DNA from 2 places in the Clostridium sp. TJA085 genome. Region 1 is predicted to be linked to the other one. Evidence: a T-box and tRNA genes for the amino acid it is inferred to sense, from the RefSeq annotation. Region 1 holds a T-box; the other holds one or more tRNA genes.
What was found. The T-box of region 1 lies ahead of metG (methionine--tRNA ligase). A T-box ahead of a tRNA ligase gene usually reads a tRNA of that ligase, here a tRNA-Met.
Positions count from the first base shown of each region.

Region 2: it has a tRNA-Met gene. The T-box ahead of metG (methionine--tRNA ligase) is inferred to sense a tRNA for this amino acid. The anticodon was not compared.

Region 1 covers NZ_JBZEEZ010000005.1:63,186-67,507, forward strand. Annotated here, with positions in the region: gene AC4FQW_RS11665 (methionine--tRNA ligase) at 1-389, opposite strand, end outside; gene metG (methionine--tRNA ligase) at 467-2,428, opposite strand; T-box leader at 2,493-2,730, opposite strand; gene AC4FQW_RS11675 (FUSC family protein) at 2,870-3,358, shown strand; gene AC4FQW_RS11680 (Hsp20 family protein) at 3,381-3,857, opposite strand; gene AC4FQW_RS11685 (Na+/H+ antiporter NhaC family protein) at 4,003-4,322, opposite strand, start outside.
Region 2 covers NZ_JBZEEZ010000003.1:116,695-121,016, forward strand. Annotated here, with positions in the region: gene AC4FQW_RS09870 (hypothetical protein) at 1-294, opposite strand, end outside; gene thiI (tRNA uracil 4-sulfurtransferase ThiI) at 390-1,544, opposite strand; gene AC4FQW_RS09880 (cysteine desulfurase family protein) at 1,541-2,686, opposite strand; gene AC4FQW_RS09885 (hypothetical protein) at 2,878-3,042, shown strand; tRNA gene AC4FQW_RS09890 (tRNA-Met) at 3,113-3,188, shown strand; gene AC4FQW_RS09895 (cyclase family protein) at 3,277-3,909, opposite strand.

The sequences.
Region 1 (4,322 bases):
GAAAATATTAAATTCTTATCATTATTTTCATAAACTTCTTCATATATATAACCACTTTCATATAATTTTTGTATAAATTTTTTTACATTTTCCTTATGATATTTAGTATCCGTATTGGTAAATAGATCAAATGAAAAATTTAATTTATTAAAACATTCTATAAATTCATCATTATATTTTTTAAGTGTATCTTCTGGTGTTATTCCAAGTTCTAAAGCCTTTAACTTTACTGGTCTACCATGTGCATCACTGCCCGATATAAATACTACATTATCTCCCATCATTCTATGATACCTTGCTAATATATCCCCTGGAAGAAAAACTGCTATCCGTCCTAAATGCAACTTTCCATTAGCATATGGCCACGCATTACCTATTACTATATTCATTTTCTCAAATCCCTTCCTATTTTATACAAAAAGAAGCCAACCTTATACAAGCTGACTTCCTATCTAGTGTTTTTTATTTATCTTACTATACTTCCAGTTGGTAAGTTATCTCCTGGATTAACTAAGTTTAATATACTATCATCGTCATTTGATGCAGCAATTATCATACCTTGTGATAATTCACCTCTTAACTTAACAGGTTTTAAGTTTGCAACAAGTACAACATTTTTTCCTATTAAATCTTCTGGTTTAAAGTGTTTTGCTATTCCTGAAACTACCTGTCTAACTTCTCCACCTAAATCAACTTTTAATTTAAGTAATTTGTTAGCTTTCTTTATTGGCTCACACTCTAAAACTTTAACTACTCTTAAATCTATTTTTTCAAAATCTTCTATTGTTATTTCTTCTTTAATTGGTTGGATTTCTTTAACGTCTTCTTTAACTTCTTCTTTTTTAGAATTAGCCTCTATTTGAGCTTTTCTTAACTCTTCAAGTTCAGCAAGCTTTTTATCAACATCTATTCTTGGGAATAAACTATCTCCTTTTTTAACATTTGTTCCAGGAGCAGTTCCATCAAATCCTTCTAATGAATTCCAATCAGTTGCTGTAACAGCTAATTGTTCATTTATTTTTTCTGAAGTTGTTGGTAAGAATGATGATAATAAAACTGAAGTAAATCTTAAAGCTTCTGCTAAATTATAAAGAACTGTTCCAAGTCTCTCCTTTTTATCTTCATCCTTTGCTAATATCCATGGAGTTGTTTCATCAATATACTTATTAGCCCTTCTAACTAATTCAAATACATTTTCTAAAGCTTCAGGAAGCTTTAATGCATCTATTGATTCTGAAACCTTCTTTGGAGTTTCTAATGCTAAGTTAATTAGCTCATCATCTACATCTTCCTTACCTACTGGTGCTGGAATAACTCCATCAAAATATTTTTCTATCATTGCAACTGTTCTTGAAAGTAAATTTCCAAGGTCATTACAAAGATCTGAATTTATTTTCTTTATAAATATTTCGTTGTTAAATAATCCGTCTGCTCCAAATGGTATTTCTCTTAATAAGTAATATCTAACAGCATCTACACCAAAGTTTTCTACTAATGTAACTGGATCAACTACATTACCTTTTGATTTACTCATCTTTCCACCATCAACAAGTAACCATCCATGACCAAATATTTGTTTTGGTAATGGTAAATCTAAAGCCATTAACATTATTGGCCAATAAATTGTATGGAATCTTAATATATCCTTGCCTATTAAGTGAACATCTGCTGGCCAGTATTTATCAAATAATTCTGTATTATTGCTTCCATATCCTAATGCAGTTATATAGTTTGATAATGCATCAATCCATACATAAACAACATGCTTTTCATCAAATGTTACTGGAACTCCCCAATCAAAGCTAGTTCTTGAAACACAAAGATCTTGTAATCCTGGTTTTAAGAAGTTATTTAACATTTCATTTTTTCTAGATTCTGGTTGTATGAAATGTGGATGTTCTTCTATATATTTAATTAATCTATCAGCATATTTGCTCATTTTGAAGAAATAAGCTTCTTCTTTTGAAGTTTCAACTGGTCTTCCACAGTCTGGGCACTTTCCATCTACTAATTGACTTTCTGTCCAGAATGATTCACATGGAGTACAATATAACCCTTCATATGAACTCTTATATATATCTCCTTGATCATATAATCTTTTAAATATTTTTTGAACTGCTTCCACATGATAATCATCAGTTGTTCTTATAAACTTATCATAACTTATATTCATCATGCTCCAAAGGTCTTTTATTCCAGCAACTATTTCATCTACATGCTCTATAGGTTTTATACCTTTTTCTTCAGCTATTCTTTGAATTTTTTGACCATGTTCATCTGTTCCTGTTAAGAACATTACATCATATCCTGTTAATCTCTTAAATCTTGCTATTGCATCAGCTGCAACTGTTGTATAAGTGTTACCTATATGTAACTTCGTTGATGGATAATATATAGGTGTAGTAATATAATATGGTTTCTTACACATCTTAAAATCCTCCTTTATTTATATAAATATATCTTTTACTATAAAAAAACCTCTATGCATAATGCATAGAGGCGTTATATACGCGTACCACTCTATTTCTCCTTTGCCTCACGACAAAAAACTCAATAGGTAATAAAATTTACCTTACAATATAACGGTTGTTCCCGTATCCTTCTAACTCTCTAAGCTCAAAGGATGTGCTCCAAGGCCATATTCATAAAAGTCTATAACACTAGCTTTCAGCAAATTGCTAGCTCTCTTTAGATACATACTTTTACTACTCTTCTTTTCATAGCATTTATCTTTAATTTTAATATTTTAAATATATAATATTCTATATATTTTTATATGTCAATTGTTTTTAAATTGTAATCTTTATTAATAAAATTATTTACTTCTATGTGTTATAATATTTAAAAATCTATTTTGGGGGTTTTAATTATGAAGTTAAACGTGCATAGGGTTGGTTTACGTAATATAAAAACAGCTCTTGCGGTTACTGTTTGTATGATTATATTTCAATTTCTAGGACGAGAAAACGCATTTTATGCATGTATTGCTGCTGTTATTTGTATGAAGGATACAGTCTCAAGTTCCTTTACCATGGGTAAAAATAGACTTATCGGCACTATAATTGGTGGTATATTTGGTATGTTAATTATATTTATTATGATTAAATTTACCTTCTTATATGATTATAGCGCATTTATAACTGGACTTGGTATAGTTGCTGTAATTTACACTTGTAACCTTTTTAATAAACCAGGATCAGTTACAATTGCATGTATAGTACTTATAGGTATAATGATTAATTATAGTGGACCTCAATCTTATGCTTATGCCATTGGAAGAAGCATAGATACCGCAATAGGTATAATCGTAGCAATACTAATAAATAAATATTTTAATCCGCCTGAGGAGAAAGAATAAAGCTATAGTAAAAACTATAGCTTTATTCTTCTTTATAATCTACAACATCAATAATCTCACTCTGATCAACTGGTAATCTATAATTTAGTTTAGGTATTTCTAATTTTAATCTATAATTTTTAAATGATACCTTAAGTGATGATATATCTGAATCTGGAACAAAAAATTCTCTAGAAAATCCATCACCAAATTCTGATACAACCATAGACATATTATAACCATTAGAAAATACTTGCCTTCGATTTATATTTATATATATATAATCATCTTTATAATCTACTTTTATATCTTTTTTATCTATCCCTGGAAATACTCCTTCTATTATATATTTAGATTCATCTTCTTTCATATTTACATTTATAAAATCACCTTCATTAAAAAATTCTTCAATTGAACCAATATTTATACTACTAAAAAACTTAGAAAATGTTTGACTAAATATATTAGAAAAATCTCCTATGTTATTAATAATATTTCTATTTCCTATTCTTCTATTCATAATATCCCTCTTATAAAATTTTTCTTATTATAACTTATTAATATAAATATTATACTGACACATTTTAATTTATATATTAGGTAAGTTATTAATTATTCTAATAAAAAAAGTGTGGAAATTATCCACACTTTTAAAAATTAATATATTAATTTTCCACAACTTCATCCACTGGTTTTCCTATAAACTTAACAGCAATTACAAGTACTATTATTGCAACAGGTAATATTATATAAACAGGAACATTTAATCCAGCTGGTATATAACCTAATATTATTGTGGCTCCTGCAACAAACAGTGCATACCACATTTGTGTTTTTACGTGTTCTATATGATCACATCCAGCTCCCATTGATGAAAGTATTGTTGTATCTGATATTGGTGAACAGTGGTCTCCAAATATTGCTCCTGTAAGTACAGCACTTGTACTTAATACTATATAGCTCATATCTGGTGATATTGAATGAG
Region 2 (4,322 bases), on a different contig from region 1:
ATAACTTATACAGCTATTTTCTATATTATTTCCACATTCTCTTATTTCAACATTTATTTTTATTAACATAGAATTTGTGCACCTTAGACTATCAAGATATAAATATAATCTAAATACATCCCTATTTAATTGATTAAATTCTAAATTAACATTAAATCTTAAATAAAATGATCCTTTAACAGTTGAACATACACAATTATTTCTTTGACAAATGACTATTAATTTATCTTGTACATCTCTAATTTCTCCATTTAAATACTGTTTTTCTTCAATAGGAGTAATTTTAAATTGCATAATTTAGCCTCCCCTTTTAATATAAAGTACACTATTTTTTAAAATATTCCTTTATATCAATATATTAAAATATTAAAAGAAGGTTAAAATAAAATTTAAAATACTACAATTTCTGTTTGTTCTATAGCTTTTTCTACTAATTCATCTATATTTAGGCTTTCTTCTGATTTTTTTATATATTTAACTACTGGTTTTGTTTTTGGGTGTTTTGGCACAAATATAGTACAACAATCCTCATATGGAAGTATTGATGTTTCATAAGTTCCTATTTCTCTTGCTATATCCATTATGTCACCCTTATCCATTGTTATAAGAGGTCTAAATACTGGTCTATCAGCAACTTCAGTACTAACAGTAAGCCCTTCCATAGTTTGACTTGCAACTTGACCTATGCTTTCCCCACTTGATATACATTGAATTCCCTCTTTTTCTGCCATCTTACAAGCAACTCTCATCATAAATCTTCTCATTATAATAGTTAATTCATCTTCTGGACAATTATTTATTATTTCCATTTGAATATCAGTAAATGGAACTATAAATAGTCTAACCTTTTCTGTATACTCACTTAATATTTTTGCAAGCTCTTTTACTTTATCCTTTGCTCTCTCTGATGTGTATGGATGACTATGATAGTAAATGCAATTAAGTTCAACTCCACGTCTCGCCATTAAATAACCAGCTACTGGAGAATCAATTCCTCCTGATAACATAAGCATTGTACTACCATTTATTCCATAAGGAAGTCCTCCTACTGCTTTTATTCTATCTGCATTAGTATATATATAAGCTTTATCTCTTATCTCTACATTAACTAAGCACTCAGGATTTTTAACATCAACTTCCAAACTATCTTCATATATAGAAAGAACATATGCTCCTATTTCTCTTGATATATCCATAGACGTTCCTTTAAAACTCTTATTAGCTCTATTAGTTTGAATTTTAAATGTATTTGGTTCTGATTCTTTAATTTTCTTTAAAACCTCTTCCTTAATAGCATCCATATCTCTTTCAACTTGTGTCACTACACATATTTCTGCTATTCCAAATACTTTTCTTATTCTTTTAATTCCTTCTTCTATATTATCTATTTTAATAAAATATCTATTTTGATCATTTAATATTTCAAAATCTAATCCTTTAAGCTTCTTCTTTATATTATCTCTTAACCTTTTCTCAAACTTATTTCTGTTAAGTCCTTTTAAAAATATTTCAGATGCATATTTCACTAATATAAGTTTACTCATCTTTTTATCCTCCTTAAAAATGATAATGACCTTTTTAAATTATTTATAACTATATCAATTTCTTCTTTTGTGTTATCTTCACTAAAAGAAAATCTTACTCCACCTTCAGCATCTTTATCACAAAGACCAATTGCTTTTAAAACATAACTTCCACTTGCTATATTAGTCTTTGATGTACAAGCAGATCCAGTTGAAACATATATGTTATCTTCTTCTAACATATGAAGTAACACTTCAGCTCTTACCCCTTTAAATGTAATATTTAATATATATGGAGAGTGTTTTTCATCATTAGGACTATTTATATAAATATTATCTATTTCTTTTAATTTATTTATCATATATGCCTTTAATTCTAGAACATTCTCATAATTTTCTAATATATGACCATAAGATATTTCACACGCCTTTTTAAGTGCAATTATTCCTGGAACATTATGAGTGCCAGCTCTTAATCCACTTTCTTGACTTCCTCCATGTATTAAAGAATTTGGTCTTATTCCTTTTTTTAAATATAAGAAACCAGTTCCCTTAGGACCATGAAATTTATGTCCTGTTGTAGTTAGGATATCTATATTCATTTTCTTAACATTTATAAAAAATTTTCCATAAGCTTGAACTGCATCAACATGAAATTTCGCTCTACTACTCTTTTCTTTTATAAGTTTTCCTATTTTTTCTATATCTTGAATAGAACCAATTTCATTATTTACAAACATTATAGATATAAGTACTGTATCTTTGTTTATTGAATCTTCTAATTGCTTTAAAGAAATCATTCCATCTTTATCAACATCCAAATATGTAACATTAATACCTTTTTTCTCTAAATCCTCATATACTTTAAGAACTGAATGATGTTCAAATTTAGTTGTTATAACATGATTTCCGCTCTTTGGTATACCTTTTATAATTAAATTATTTCCTTCACTTGCACCAGAAGTAAAATAAATTTCGTCTTTATTTGCATTTATAGTACTAGCTATGTATTCTCTACATTCATCTAACTTTTTTTCTGCTTTTATTCCTATCTTATGTAAAGATGATGGATTACCATAATATTTTTCCATTGCATCTCCCATAACTTCAATTACTTCCTTATAAGGTTTTGTAGTTGCAGAATTATCTAAATAAATCTCCAAAGTAATACCTCCTTTTTATTAGTATTTACCTTTAAAATAAACTTAATTCTAAATTATATTCTTAGTATTCCTATATGTTTACTATGATTTAACTTTATTGATATAATATCAGCTTTTTCTATTTTTTTAAAGTAATATTTTCATTTTACTTTTTTCAGTAATGTGATATCTTATTTTTAGGAGATGATATCATGAATAATAAAACTAAAATTTCAAATAATAATTCAAAAACTTTAATTTGTCCTATTTGTGGAGATATTATGAATGAATACTTATATGCTTATGATAATTCAAAGATAGAAAAGATTAATTTTAAATGCCCTACTTGTGGTCATAAAGAAGTAAAAATTATATAATTTTATAAATTAGTTGACAAAGTGTTTATTTAGGAGTATAGTTAACCTACTGAATGATTTAAATAAATATCGCGGGATGGAGCAGTTGGTAGCTCGTCGGGCTCATAACCCGAAGGTCGTAGGTTCAAGTCCTGCTCCCGCAACCAAAAAAAAAGCTAGTTAGATTTCTAACTAGCTTTTAAGTTTAATTAAAATTTTATTTTTAATTGAAGTCTTCTTTAACTTATATTTTCTTTAATTATTTATTCCATAAACTCTGCAAGGTGCTCCATCTCCAGATTTTATTTTTAATGGTGCTATTATTATCTTAAAATTACCATTTATTTTATCTAATCCACAAAGGTTTTCTATTATAAGCTTATTATTTTTCAAAAGATTTTTATGATTTATTAACTTTTCATCATCTTCACAATCAATAGATATACAGTCGATCCCTATGCCTTTTAATGTTCTTATGTTACTAAGAAATCTTGATGCTTCATAAGATAATATAGGATAATTTAAAAAATATTTTTTATCATTCCAATATTTTTCATATCCTGTATTTAATATTAAATAATCACACTCTTCTATTTCTTTTTTATACTTTAAAATAAACTTTAAATCTATTATATTTCTTTCTTTACAATTTATCATATATGCTCTTCCTATAAAATCTTCTACATTAAAAGAATCTAAGAATTTCCCATCACTAAATACGTGTTTTGGAAAATCCATATGAGTTCCAGTATGTGATGATAAAGATATTTTTAATACATTGTATCCCTCCTTATCTATTGTACTTAATTCTTTTTTAAAATATCCTTCTTCTTCTGAATAAGAAGTCATATTATCTTCTAAATAATGTGTTAAATCATATATTTTCACTTTAATCACCTTTTCATTTTAATATTTTTATTTAATCTTTATAGATGCTTTAACTATATATTTAAAATAATAATTACTATTTTAAATTACTCTATCTATTATTAACTTAATTCACTCCTTTAATATATTCAGGAAAATTTCTTAACTTAGATACATGACCTATTCTATAAATGATGTTCTTGCTAACTCAACATATAAATAAAAAAATTATATTCGTATTTTAAATTACATTTTCTCCAGTCTATATGATAAAAAGTTTATAGCTATTTGTATTTTAATACGATTATTTAAATCCAACTATATACTATAATTATTTTTATAAGCTTTAATCACCATTAAATTTTACCACTTATTAACTTATATTTCATTTAATGTTTGAAATTTATTGACATTATAAACCTGTAATATTACAA